DNA from 3 places in the Streptomyces sp. NPDC051567 genome. Region 3 is predicted to be linked to each of the others. Evidence: riboswitches for the same ligand, from Rfam matches in the RefSeq annotation. Region 3 holds a riboswitch; each other region holds the start of a gene.
The links. A riboswitch is a leader RNA that binds a small molecule or an ion and turns the genes downstream of it on or off. The one in region 3 is predicted to bind cobalamin.
Positions count from the first base shown of each region.

Region 1: it holds a riboswitch for cobalamin, as region 3 does, so the genes downstream of both, ACIA5F_RS14555 (prenyltransferase/squalene oxidase repeat-containing protein) here and ACIA5F_RS02805 (ribonucleoside-diphosphate reductase subunit alpha) in region 3, are expected to answer to the same signal.
Region 2: it holds a riboswitch for cobalamin, as region 3 does, so the genes downstream of both, ACIA5F_RS06455 (ABC transporter substrate-binding protein) here and ACIA5F_RS02805 (ribonucleoside-diphosphate reductase subunit alpha) in region 3, are expected to answer to the same signal.

Region 1 covers NZ_JBITDK010000010.1:185,458-189,994, forward strand. Annotated here, with positions in the region: gene ACIA5F_RS14555 (prenyltransferase/squalene oxidase repeat-containing protein) at 1-2,659, opposite strand, end outside; cobalamin riboswitch at 2,781-2,918, opposite strand; cobalamin riboswitch at 3,025-3,103, shown strand; gene ACIA5F_RS14560 (hypothetical protein) at 3,216-4,537, shown strand, end outside.
Region 2 covers NZ_JBITDK010000004.1:103,294-107,830, forward strand. Annotated here, with positions in the region: gene ACIA5F_RS06445 (ABC transporter ATP-binding protein) at 1-195, opposite strand, end outside; gene ACIA5F_RS06450 (FecCD family ABC transporter permease) at 192-1,265, opposite strand; gene ACIA5F_RS06455 (ABC transporter substrate-binding protein) at 1,262-2,251, opposite strand; cobalamin riboswitch at 2,287-2,423, opposite strand; gene ACIA5F_RS06460 (aldo/keto reductase) at 2,938-3,918, shown strand; gene ACIA5F_RS06465 (tetratricopeptide repeat protein) at 3,990-4,537, opposite strand, start outside.
Region 3 covers NZ_JBITDK010000002.1:146,029-150,565, forward strand. Annotated here, with positions in the region: gene ACIA5F_RS02790 (carbon starvation CstA family protein) at 1-1,428, shown strand, start outside; gene ACIA5F_RS02795 (CstA-like transporter-associated (seleno)protein) at 1,527-1,715, shown strand; gene ACIA5F_RS02800 (GNAT family N-acetyltransferase) at 1,840-2,343, shown strand; cobalamin riboswitch at 2,385-2,518, shown strand; gene ACIA5F_RS02805 (ribonucleoside-diphosphate reductase subunit alpha) at 2,682-4,537, shown strand, end outside.

The DNA of each region.
Region 1 (4,537 bases), on a different contig from region 3:
GCGCGCCCGTGGAGGAGGACGGGGAGGGGCGCGGGGCGGACGCGGACGGCTCCGGGTCCGGCGTGGGCTGCGGGACGGTCCCGGTCAGGCTGCGGTGGAGCACCCCGAAGGAGATTCCGGTGGCGCCGCCGACGGCCTGGGTGGAGGCCCGCACGTCGGAGCCGCGCTGGCCCGCCGCCGCGATGTTGAAGCCGCCGTCCGGGTTCTGCTGCGAGGCCAGGAACCCCAGCGCCCCGGCGATCCGCGCACCGTACTTCGGCACGTCCAGGGAGAGCGCCTGCACGGCCAGGGCCGCGGAGTTCACCGAGTCGCCCGCGGCGCCGGGGAAGCCGCCGTTCGCGAGCTGCCGGGAGGCGATCCAGGCGAGCGCGGTGTCCACGGCGCCCTGCGCCTTCGCGTCGGGGACCAGGTCGAGGGCCATGGCGGCGATCGCGGTGGAGTCCACGTCGGAGTCGCCCGTGGACGGGATCTGGCTCGGCCAGGCTCCCGTGGACTGCTGGAGACCGGCCAGGTACGCGACCGGTGCGGTGGCGGCCCGCCTCTCGCCCGCCCGCAACTGCGCCGTGACGCCCAGCGCCTGCCCGAACACCGAGGGCGTGTAGGAGTAGTTGCCCGGCGCCGCGCACCTGCGGTCCGGCTTCTCGCTGGGCGCCGTGCAGATGCCCTTGTCCAGGGCGGCGATCAGGTCCTGGCCGCCGAAGGCGCGCGGGTCGCGGCCGACGGTCTGGGCCAGCAGGGCGGTCTTGCCGATCGACCCGCCGCCCGCGGTCCTGCGGCCGACACCGGTCCAGTCGTGGACCCCGCGGCCCGTGCCGTCCTTGCCGCCCTTGTCGAGGAAGTCCACGACGGCGCGCAGCCTGTTGTCGTCGCGGCCGGTCGCGGCCAGCGCGTAGGCGCCGTCGATCGTGAGACCGAAGTCGGCGAAACCCGGGCTGGACTCGTAGTACCGGCCCTGCTTGAGGACCGGGCCGGTGAGGTAGGTGACACCCCGCCCGAGATCGGGACGCTCACCGGCCGGGACGGTCGGCGCAGTGGTGGGAGGCGTCGTGGGCGGGCCGGTCGGGGGTGTGGTCGGCGGGTCGGTGGGCGGAGTCGTCGGAGGCGTCGTGGGCGGCCGGGTCGGTTCGGGGGTCTTCGTGGTCAGGGTGACCAGGCTGGTGTCCCGGCCCGCGAGGACGGCCGTGGTCGTGGGGTAGAAGGCCGGGTCCGGGAGCCCCTCCTCGAAGCCGAAGCCGCCGTCCGTGAGCTGCTGCCCGGAGAGCCAGGAGACGGCCGCGTCGGCCCGGACGGTGTCGCCGAGGGCCCGCAGGGCCTGGGCCGCGTAGGCGGTGGCGATGACGGAGCCCGTGGTGGCGTCCGTGTAGCCGGGGAAACCGCCGTCGGGGCGCTGGGCCAGCGTGAGGTAGCTCCGGGCCTTCGACACCGTCGCGTCCTGCCCGCCCGCGTGCCGCAGCACGAGGGAGACGAGCGCGGTGGTCGCCGGGTCCGGGTCACAGTTCTCGCCCGGCCGGATCAGGAGGGAGGTGATGCCGCCGTCCGCGCACTGGAGCTGGGTCAGCCGGGTCACGGCCTCGGCCGGCGGGGTGACGCCCGCGCGCAGGACGGCCAGCAGGGCCAGCGCCTGGCCGTCCGCGTGGCCCGCGTCCAGGAAGTCGCCCTTGCCGGTGCAGCCGGGCGTGGACCCGCTCTCCGGGCCGGCGGGACAGACGTTCTTCACCAGGTCGCCGATCAGGTCGCGTCCGCCGAAGGCGCGCGGGTCGCCCCCGGTGACCTCGGCGAGCAGCGCGAGGCGGCCGGCGGCGTTCGCGTCGGGTGCCCGGTCCGGGCCGGCCGGGTAGGCGTACGCGTCGGTCTCCGCCGCCAGGAAGGCGGTGATCCGGTCGAGGGCCGGGCTCCCGCCCTCCGCCGCGGCCAGCGCGTAGGCGGCCTCGGTGGTGAGGAAGTGGTGGGGGGCGTCCGCGCCCTCGTCGACGACGCGTTCGCCGTCGGTGAGCCGTCCCGTCAGCCACCGGGCGGCGGCGGGGACGTCGATCTCGCGGCCCGGGACGGGCGGCCCGGGGGTGGGGCTGGTCGTGGGGTCCGGCCCGGGGGCGTCGCCGCCCGCGCGCACCTGGTCGGGGGTGAAGGAGGGCCTGCCCGTCGACCCGCCCACATCGGTGCCGCCGAACACCCAGGCGTCGACGTCGCCGTCCTTCGGCACGCGGTCCATGGCGCCGTACCGGCTGTAGCTCCAGTCGGCCTGGCCCGGGGAGGCCACCCAGTACGACCAGTAGGCCGTGGCCTGCGGGGTGAGGACGCAGTCCTCCTCGTCGGGGGTCGGGTACCGCGTCCCGGCGGCGAAGGGGCCGTAGCCGATGCGGCAGATGAAGGCGGGGCCGTCGTGCTCGGTGCCCGTGGTGCGGAACCCGGCCTCGTGGAGCAGTTCGTAGCCGGTGGTCGGCGTCGGGTCGCAGCCCCGCTCGACCTTGCCGCCGAAGGGGCCGAAGTCGACGGCGACGACCGCGCCCCGCGTCGCCGTGCACGGGTCGAGGGGGTCGGCGGCGGCCGGTGTCACTGTGACGAAGGCAACGCCCGTGCCGAAGGTGAGGAGTACCGCCGCTACGAGGCACGGCCATCGCCGCCCGCCCCTGCGCCGGACTGTCTGCTCTGCGGTACCCACCACGGCCCCTCGTGTCGTCCGGGCGGGCAGAGCGTGGCACATCGGGCCCCCGCGCACGGCGGATGCCGTGGGGGAGCCGGTCGGACCACGCCGTAGTCCGCGACGGCGTTCTCTCGCTGTATGAGCTGCATGACCTGACTCCAGGCATTCCGGCTCGCCCGCACTCTGTACGGGCACACGGTTGCGGGTCAGCGCCGGATTCAGACCGGCTTCCCCTGGAGTTGAGTGCTTATCAGACGGAGTGAAACACGCGGCCGAAGACAGCGTCAAGGTGGCCGGAACCCCACCCGCCGCCACGGGCCCGGGGCCTGCGGGCAGGCTGGCGCGCCCATGATCCCTCCGGTAGCGTCCGGGGCTGCCACGTGGGGGAACCCGGTGCGAATCCGGGGCTGACGCGCAGCGGTGTGGGAACGGCAGGGGGCCGTTCACCGAGCCCGAATGCCCAGGCGGCAGTGATCGAAGGAAGCCGTACCACGCGTTCGGACGGCGGCCACCGCCTCCGGAGCCGCGGCTGCGGCGGGGTGTGTCCGGCCGTCCCTCAGCTCAGGAGCAGGCCATGTCCCGTCCCCGTACCGCCCGTCGCGCCGCACTGGCGATACCCGCCGTCCTCGGCGCTTTCGCGCTCACCGTGCCGCCCGCCGCGGCCACCTCCTCGCCCGCGCAGATCGCGACCTCGAAGACCAACGGCGTCTCCTACCTCAAGTCCCTCCAGGCCGCCGACGGTTCGTACGCGGGCTCCGGTCTCTCCAACGAGTGGGCCTTCAGCGTCTTCGCCGCCGCGGGCACCGCCGCGGTGGACGTCACGCCCGGCGGCGACGCGACCAAGAACGCGCGCACCGTCTACCGGAACCTGCTGTCCGGCGCGGGCTGGCCCTCCGCCACCCCGGTCGTCACCGACTACGAGCGCGGTGCGCTCAACGCGTACGCCGCCGGGATCGACCCGGCCCGCGTCTCCGCCTCCCGCAACCTCGTCGCCGACGTCTACGGCTACTGGCAGAACGCCGAGGCGGGGTACTTCGGCCCGTCCGGGAACTACAACGGCACGGTCTTCGCGGCCCTCTCCCTGGGCGGGGCCCGGACGCAGACCGGCGGGCAGCGCGTGCCGCAGGCCCTGCTCGACTCGATGACCACCCGCATCCGCGCCAACCAGCACAACGACGGCGGCTGGAACTTCAGCAAGGCCGAGGGCAACCCGGCCGCGCTGGCCTCGGCGAGCGACATCGACATGACGGGCGCCTCGATGGCGGCCCTGTGCGTCTCGGGCGTGCCCGCCACCGACGCGGACATCGTTCAGGCCAAGGCGTTCCTCAAGAGCAAGCTGGTGGCCGGCACCGGCGCCCTCAACGGGATGTTCGGCGCGAACACGAACTCCAACGGCTGGGCCGTCTCCGGCCTCAACGCCTGTGGCATCAACCCGCAGACCGGCGACTTCCTCACCTCCATGGGCAGGACCCCGGTCGACTTCCTGATCGCCCAGCAGTTCAAGCCGGGCGGCGGCTTCAAGTACCTGCCGAGCGACACCTCGCCCTCCGCCTACGCCTCCATCGACGGCCTGCGCGCCGTCACGGGCGGCGGTTTCACCTCGGCGCCCCCGGTCCCGGTGACGGCCGGTGCCGCACGGTGGGCGGCCGAGAGCGCGTTCACCCCCGGTACGGCGTCCAAGCTGGCCCTGACCGTGGACGACGGGGCCGGCGGCCTCAAGGTCTGCTCGGTCACCGTCACCCCGACCGGCGCCACGACCACGCTCGGCGAGGTCCTCACCGCCGCCACCACGGCCGCGACGCCGTCCGGCTGCGTCACCGGGGTGACGCCGTCCTCGGGCGGCTCCGGCGCCGTCACCGCCGTCAACGGCAAGGCCAACAGCGGTGCTTCGACCTG
Region 2 (4,537 bases), on a different contig from region 3:
CGTCTCGCCGGGCCGGGCGGTGAGGTCGATCCCGTGGAGCAGGGTGTGCCCGTCGGTCGCGTAACGCACGTCCTCGACGGCGAGTTCCACCGGCCGCCCCGCCGCCCGGGGCACCTGTGGCGTACCGGACGTGTGTGGCGCACCAGGCGTGTGTGGCGTACCGGGTGTGCGGGGCGTACCGGGTGTGCGGGTCATCCGGTGACCCCTTCGGTACGGGTGGAGCGGCGCAGCATCCACAGGAAGAACGGGCCTCCGACGAGCGCGGTGACCACTCCGACCGGTATCTCCTCGGGCGCGGCGGCGGTACGGGCCACCAGGTCGGCCAGGACCAGGAAGAGCGCCCCGCCCAGGGCGGCCACCGGCAGCAGGGCCCGGTGGCCGGCGCCGACGGCCATCCGCGCGGCGTGCGGGACCATCAGCCCGACGAAGCCGATCGCTCCGCTGTAGGCGACGAGCACGCCGATGACGAGGGAGGTGAGGACGAAGACGACGGCGCGGAAACGCCCGGTGTCCAGGCCCAGGGTCCGGGCCCCCTCCTCCCCGGCGAGGAGCAGGTCGAGCGGCCGGGCGAGGGCGAGGAGCAGCCCCGTACCGGCGAGCAGCACGACGGAGGGCAGGGCCAGTTCGCCCCAGCGGGCCCCGCCGAGACCGCCGAGGGTCCAGAAGAGGACGGTGCGGATCTGGTCGGGGTGGGCGGCGAGCACCAGGACCAGACTGGTCAGGGCGGACAGGATGTACTGGACGGCGACCCCGGCGAGGATCAGCCGGCCGGTGGTCATGGTGCCGCCGCGCCGGGCCATGGCATAGACGGCGACGAGGGCGAACGCCGATCCGGCGAACGCGGCGAACGGCACGCCCATCCCGCCGAGCAGCCCGGCGGCCCCCGCCGCCCCGGCCCCGGCCCCGGCTGCCGTGCCCGAGCCGAAGACGATCACCAGGACGGCTCCCGTCGAGGCCCCGGAGGAGGCACCGAGCAGGAAGGGGTCCGCGAGCGGGTTGCGGACGAGGGCCTGCAGCACGGTGCCCGCGACGGCGAGCCCGGCGCCGACGACCGCCCCGAGGAGGACGCGTGGCATGCGCACGTCCCACACGATGGAGGCGAAGGCACCGGTCGGCCGGTCGCCCGTCAGCCCACCGAGGACGATGTCGAGCACCTGGCCGGGGGTGATCCGTACGGCCCCCAGGGCCAGGCCGGCGACGGCGGAGGCGACGAGCGCCGCGGCGAGCAGGACGAGGACGGCCGGTGTGCGGTGGTGCCGCCTCACGTGGCGGCGGGGTGGAGCTGGCCGCCCAGGGACTCGACGGCGTCGGCGACGCGCACTCCCAGGACGGCCGAGGACAGCGGCAGGACGACGAACCGCTGGTTCCTGATCGCGGGAACCTGGGCGAGGGCCGGGTCGTTCAACAGGCGCTGCTTCTTGGCTTCGACGGTGGTGCCGCCGTAGTCGTAGATGAGGACGATCTCGGGGGCCCGCTCGATGACCTTCTCCCACGACACGTCACCGAAGGTGTCCTGGAGGTCGGCGAAGACGTTCGTCCCGCCCGCCAGCGAGACGATCTCGTTGCCGATGCCGGTGCCGCCGGAGGTGGAGGCGGACGCCTCGCCGGAGTCGTAGACGAAGACGGACGGCCGGGGCTTGTCCTTGACCCGGGCGGCCACGGCGTCGATCCGGCGCTGCTCCTCCCCGATGAGCTTCTCGCCGCGCTCGGGCACGCCGAAGGTCCGCGCGACCTCGGTGATCTCGGTCTTGAGCTGGTCGAGGCCGACTCGGCCCCCGGTGCAGTACTCCACGTTGAGCCGGGAGTTGATGCCGGACTTGGCGAGACCTTCGCGGTCGCGGCCCTGTGCCTTGTCGAAGGCGCTGGAGTAGCCCCCGTACACGAAGTCCGGGTCGGCGCCGAGCAGGATCTCCTTGGAGGGGTACTCCTTGGCCAGCACCTTGATCTTGTCGTAGGCGGGCCGGTAGGCGGGCAGCACGGCGTCGTCGAGGTAGGCGGAGCCGACGATCCGGTCCTCCAGGCCGAGGGCCAGCAGGATCTCGGTGGCGTGCTGGTTCATGGTGACGGCGCGCCGGGGCGGGGCCTGGTAGGTGCTGCTCACACCGCAGTTGGTGACGGTGTACGGGAACCCGGGTGCGGCGCTCGCTCCCGCGGCCGTGCCGGACGGGGCGGGTGAGGCGACGCAGGCGGCCAGGGGTATGAGGAGCGCGGCGGGGACGAGCGCGCGCAGGGCGGCGCGGGAACGCGACATGGCGTGGCCTCTCCGGGGAGTCCACGTCCCCGGTCGAAGGGAAGGGGCGGTGCGTCAGTGTCTGACTCCCGGTTCCCGCGAGGGTGTACCGGTCACAGTGGCGGGACCGCACCGGAATCGCACCGGTTTCCTGTCCTGCACCGCCTGGGTTGACGCGGTCAGTCTGCCAGATGTCCGCACGTCACCGGCCTGCGGCCGGGTCGGTGCCCGCCGGGGCCGCCGTGGTCGTCGCCGTCGGGGCCGCCGCGGGGTCCGGCCGGGTCCACCGGAGTCCCGGGTTCCGTCGAGCCGTCCCCGGACCGCCCACTTGACCATCGTGGTCCAGACCAATAGTTTCCGTTCGCACGGCGAACGCGCTCCCGTGTGTTCCTCCCGCGTCCGCGGAGGGATCTGCCCTGCGCCGCCGCGCGCGCGAAACGCACCGCACGGCCGACGAGTTGACGCCCCTCGCCGACCGCGGCCCGCGCGGCCACCGACCGGCGCCGCCGGGCCGCGGAAGACGACCCGGCCCGGCGGCGTCCTCCACGTACGCGCCGCGCGGCGGGTGCCACGTGCGGTACCCGCCGCGCGGACGGAAGCCGACGGACCCCGTGGAGGGAACCCGACGACGGGGGCGGGATCACGGCACGGCCGGGGAGCGGTGGGAGACCTTGCGGGGTGCTCCGGTGTCCGTGCGAGAGTGCCCCATGACCTCGGACCTCGCCTCGGACCTCCCCTCGGGCTTCCCCCCGGACCCTGCCTCGAAGACGGCCGCCCGGGCGGCCCGGACCGCCCCGGTCACCGCGGCCGTCGCGGGTACGTGGCGGCTCGGCGACCTGACCGTCAACCGGATCGGCCTCGGCACGATGCGGCTGACCCGTCGCGCCGACGGTTCGCCCAGCGACCGCGAGCGGATGACGGGCCTGCTGCGCCGGGCCGTCGAGCGGGGCGTGAACCACATCGACACCGCCGCGTTCTACTTCTCCGCCCTCCGCTCCGCCAACGAACTGATCAACCGGGCCCTCGCCCCGTACGCCGACGAGCTCGTCATCACCACCAAGGTCGGGCCGGGACGCGACCCAGCCGGGGAGTGGTGGTGGGCCGGGCCGGGGCAGTTGCGGGGGCAGGTGGAGGAGAACCTGCGCCAGTTGGGCCGGGACCACCTGGACGTCGTCAACCTGCGCGTCCCGCGCCGGGAGACGACCGGTTCGGTCGCCGAGCACTTCGGGGCGCTGGCCGAACTCCGCGCGGCCGGACTGATCCGGCACCTGGGAATCTCCAACGCCCGGCCCGACCACCTCGCCGAGGCCCTGGCCATCGCGCCCGTGGTGTGCGTGCAGAACCCTTACGGGATCGGTTCCCCGGCCGAGGACCACGCCTTCGTGGACGCGTGCGCGCGGCAGCGGATCGCCTTCGTCCCCTTCTACGCCATCGCGGGCGCGGGCGAGGACGCGGGCGTGGTCGCGCCGGACGGGGCACGGGTGCGGGCCGTGGCCGAGGCCCACGGGGTGTCGACGGCGCAGGTGCGCCTCGCGTGGACGCTGAGCCGGGGACCGCACGTCCTGGCGATCCCGGGCACCGGGAACCCGGACCACCTGGACGAGAACATCGCCGCCGGTGCGCTACGGCTGTCGGCGCGGGAGATCGCCCTGCTGGGCAGCACGGCCGGGGAGGCGGCGGCCCCGTAGCGCGTGGCCGCGCCGGCGGACCCCGGCCGCCCCCCGGCTTCCCTCCGGCCGGCCGGTCGTCCGTCCGGCCGTCACCGCCGGGGCCGGGCGGGCCCCGGGTCGGGCGCCCGGAACGCGGCGTCGAGTTCGCGGGCGAGGCGCAGGTGGGGGTGGCCCGGTTCGAGGAACGGCGTGGCCTCGGCGAGGACACGGGCCGCCAGCGCGCCGGCTTCCGCGCGCCGTCCCCCGGCGGCCAGGGCCCGGGCCCGTTCCAGCCGGGTGTGGACGACGTGCGGGTGGTCGGGGCCGAGGACCCGGGTCCGGTCGGCCACCAGAGCGGCCCAGGCCCGTTCGGCCTCGGCGGCCCGGCCCGTGCGCGCCACGAGGGCGGCCCGGCTGCCACGGACCGCCAGGGTGTGCGGGTCGTCGGGGCCGAGCGCGCGTTCGGTGTCCGCGAGCAGCCCGGCCAACTGCCGCTCCAGCTCCGTGGAGTCGGCGGGGTCCGCGGGCCGGAACCAGAGCAGGCCGCGCCGGACGGCCAGGCTCTGCGGGTGGGACGGGCCCTGGAGGCGGAGCCGGTCGCTCAGCAGCGCCTCCAGTTGCCGGGCGGCCGACCGGCGGTCGCCCGCCTGGCCGGTGA
Region 3 (4,537 bases):
GCGGACACCTTCACCCTGGAGAAGGAGACGCTGGTCATCTGGATGGTCGCGTACGGCTTCGTCGCCTCGGTGCTGCCGGTGTGGATGCTGCTCGCGCCCCGTGACTACCTCTCCACCTTCATGAAGGTCGGCACCATCGCCCTGCTCGCGCTGGGCGTGGTCATCGCGATGCCTACCCTGAAGATGCCCGCGGTCACCGAGTTCGCGAGCCGCGGCGACGGCCCCGTCTTCGCCGGCTCGATGTTCCCGTTCGTCTTCATCACCATCGCCTGCGGCGCGCTGTCCGGCTTCCACTCGCTGGTCGCCTCGGGCACCACCCCGAAGATGATCCAGAAGGAGACCCAGGTCCGGGTCATCGGCTACGGCGCGATGCTCACCGAGTCCTTCGTCGCCATCATGGCGATGATCGCGGCCTGCATCATCGAGCCCGGCCTCTTCTTCGCGGTGAACTCCCCGCCCGGTGTCATCGGCACCACCGTCGAGACCGCCTCGCAGGCGGTGACCAACTTCGGCTTCGCGATCTCCCCGGAGGCCCTCGCGCAGGCCGCCAAGGACGTCGAGGAGACCAGCCTGCTCTCCCGTACGGGTGGCGCGCCGACCTTCGCACTCGGAATGGCGGAGATCTTCTCGGCCGTGATCGGCGGGGCGGGGATGAAGGCGTTCTGGTACCACTTCGCCATCATGTTCGAGGCCCTGTTCATCCTGACGACGGTCGACGCGGGCACCCGGGTCGGCCGCTTCATGCTCCAGGACACCCTGGGCAACGTGCACAAGTCCTTCCGGGACGTCAGCTGGAAGCCCGGCGTCTGGTTCGCGAGCGCGATCGTCGTGGGCGGCTGGGGCTACTTCCTGTGGGTCGGCGTCAAGGACCCGCTGGGCGGCATCAACCAGCTCTTCCCGCTGTTCGGGATCGCGAACCAGCTCCTCGCGGCGGTCGCCCTGGCCGTCTGCACCACGCTGCTGGTCAAGTCCGGGCGGCTCAAGTGGGCGTGGGTGACGGGCGTCCCGCTGGCGTGGGACGTGGCGGTCACGCTCACCGCGAGTTATCAGAAGATCTTCTCGGAGGACGTGAAGGTCGGCTTCTTCGCGCAGCGCGACAAGTACCAGGCCGGGATCGACGCCGACAAGGTGCTGCCGCCCGCGAAGACCATGGACGAGATGCACACCGTGGTCACCAACGCCACCGTGGACGGGGTGCTGTCGGTGCTGTTCGCGGTCCTGATCGTCATCGTGCTGGTGGACGCGGCCCGGACCTGCTTCAAGGCCATCGCCCGCCCGGAGACCGTCAAGCTCTCCGAGGTCCCGTGGACCGAGTCGAAGATCGTCGCCCCGGCCGGGCTCTTCGCGACCGCCGAGGAGAAGGCCGAGCTGGCCGCGGCGGGTCTCGAACCGGGCGGCGGGCGCGTGAAGGAGCCCGCGGCGTCATGAGCGGGCGCGGAACCGACGACGTGCGCGGGCGCGAGGCCGTCAGCGCGCGCGGGGCCGGGCGTCCGCGCGGCGCGGGGAAGGGGCGCACGGCGGCACGCGTGCGCCGGGCGCTGGCGACGGCCCGGTTCTACGTCCGCGAGTTCTCGGGCGAGGCCGCGTACGACCGGTACGTCGCCCACACGCGCTCCCACGACCCGCAGGCCCAGGTCCTGACCCGCCGGGCCTTCGAACGCGCCCGCACGGACGCCCGCGAGGCGGACCCCCGCGAGGGCTTCCGCTGCTGCTGAACGACGTCCTCAGGCATGCCGCAGGCCCCCGCCGCACCCGGCGGGGGCCTGCGGCGCACCCGGCGGGGGCGGCCCGGGGCGGCGGCCCGTCCGGCACGCGCACCGCGGCTGGAACACTCACCGCATGGACATAGTGATCAGGGCGGCGCTGCCCGCCGAGTACGAAGAGCTGGGAGAGATCACCGCGGGGGCGTACCTGGGTGACGGGCTGCTGCGCTCGGGCGAGGACGACGGCTACCTCGGCGAGCTGCGCGCCGTCGCCGGCCGGGCCGCGGACCCGGACGCGCGGGTGCTCGTCGCCCTGGACGGCGGGCGGGTCCTCGGCGGGGTGACCTTCGCCGCACCCGGGAGCCCGCTGGCCGACATCGCGGGTCCGGGCGAGGCCGAGTTCCGGATGCTGGCCGTCGCCCGGGAGGCCCGTGGGCGGGGTGCGGGCGAGGCCCTGGTGCGCGTCTGCGTGGACCTCGCACGGGCCCTGGAGGGGGTCACACACCTGGTGCTCTCCACCCAGGAGGCCATGCTCGGGGCCCACCGGATCTACGGACGGCTCGGTTTCACCCGGACCCCGGAGCGGGACTGGGCCCCCGTACCCGGCATCACCTTGCTCACCTATCGGTTGAAGTTGTAGCCACGCCGACACAACATGTGGGGGCTACCGCATGAGGTCGCCCCCACATGTATGCTCATGGCTGCTGTCGCCGCAGGGGAATCCGGTGCGAATCCGGAACTGTCCCGCAACGGTATGAAGTACACCCATTGGTGTAACCGCAGTCCGAGGACCTGCCGACAGCGCGCCCGGCTCGACCGAACCGGGTGCCGATATGTCCGGGCCTCGCGGTTGGGCCGGTGGACGCCATGCGGCGCACGTACGGACCGCCCCTCGGGGCGGCGCACCTGCGAGCCCGCGTGCGCCTGCCCGCGCCCCGCCCCGCCGATGACCGGGCCGAGCGAGGGAGAGCTCCCCCCGTGACCATCGCGCCTGCCGCACCGCGCGCCGAGTCCGCCCACTCCGAGACCTCGGCCGAGCCCGGGGGGCCCGGGGCCGCGCTGCTGCGTACCCTCACCGAGCTGACCGCCGACCTCCCCGACACCGACCCCGGCCGGGTCGCCGCCGCCGCCCTGCGCGGGCGCAGCTCCGTCGCGGACGAGGCCGAGCTGCGCGGGCTGGCCACCGAGGCCTCCGCCGGTCTGATCTCGGAGGACCCGGCGTACTCCCGGCTCGCCGCCCGGCTGCTGACGCTGGCCGTCGCCGACGAGGCCGCCGGCCAGGGGGCCACCTCCTTCTCCGCCTCCGTCGAGGTCGGCCACCGCGAGGGGCTCATCGCCGACCGCACGGCGGAGTTCGTCCGGACCCACGCGAACCGCCTGGACTCGCTGGTCGAGCTGACGCTCGCCGAGGGCGCCGACGACCGCTTCGGCTTCTTCGGCCTGCGCACCCTGCACAGCCGCTACCTGCTGCGCCACCCGATCACCCGCCAGGTCGTGGAGACCCCGCAGTTCTTCATGCTGCGCGTGGCCTGCGGTCTCGCGGAGGACGACAGCGTCCGCGCCGTCGAGGAAGTGGCCTCGCTGTACCGGCTGATGAGCCGCCTCGACTACCTGCCGTCCTCCCCCACGCTCTTCAACTCGGGCACCCGGCACCCGCAGATGTCCTCCTGCTACCTGCTGGACTCCCCGCTGGACGAGCTGGACTCGATCTACGACCGCTACCACCAGGTCGCCCGCCTCTCCAAGCACGCCGGCGGCATCGGTCTCTCGTACTCCCGCATCCGCGCCCGCGGCTCGCTGATCCGTGGCACCAACGGGCACTCCAACGGCATCGTGCCGTTCCTGAAGACCCTCGACGCCTCCGTCGCCGCCGTGAACCAGGGCGGCCGTCGCAAGGGCGCCGCCGCCGTCTACCTGGAGACCTGGCACGCGGACATCGAGGAGTTCCTGGAGCTCCGCGACAACACGGGTGAGGACCAGCGCCGCACCCACAACCTGAACCTGGCCCACTGGGTGCCGGACGAGTTCATGCGCCGCGTGAACTCCGACGCCGACTGGTCGCTGTTCTCCCCCGCCGACGTGCCCGAGCTGGTCGACCTGTGGGGCGACGAGTTCGACGCCGCCTACCGCAAGGCCGAGGCCGACGGGCTCGCCCGCAAGACCATCCCCGCCCGTGACCTGTACGGCCGGATGATGCGCACCCTCGCCCAGACCGGCCAGGGCTGGATGACCTTCAAGGACGCCTCCAACCGGACGGCGAACCAGACCGCCGAGCCGGGCGCGGTCGTCCACTCCTCCAACCTCTGCACCGAGATCATCGAGGTCACCAACGACGGCGAGACCGCCGTCTGCAACCTCGGCTCGGTCAACCTGGGCGCCTTCGTCGTCGACGGGGAGATCGACTGGGAGCGGCTGGACGAGACCGTCCGCACCGCCGTGACCTTCCTCGACCGCGTCGTGGACATCAACTTCTACCCGACCGAGCAGGCCGGGCGCTCCAACTCCCGCTGGCGGCCGGTGGGCCTGGGCGCGATGGGCCTCCAGGACGTCTTCTTCAAGCTGCGGCTGCCCTTCGACTCCCCCGAGGCGAAGGCACTGTCGACCAAGCTCTCCGAGCGCGTCATGCTCGCCGCCTACGAGGCGTCCTGCGACCTCGCCGAGCGCAGCGGCCCGCTCCCGGCCTGGGAGCAGACCCGTACCGCCCGCGGCGTCCTGCACCCGGACCACTACCAGGTCGAGCTGAACTGGCCGGAGCGCTGGGACGCGCTGCGCACCCGGATCGCCACGACCGGCATGCGCAACTCGCTGCTGCTGGCCATCGCCCCGACCGCGAC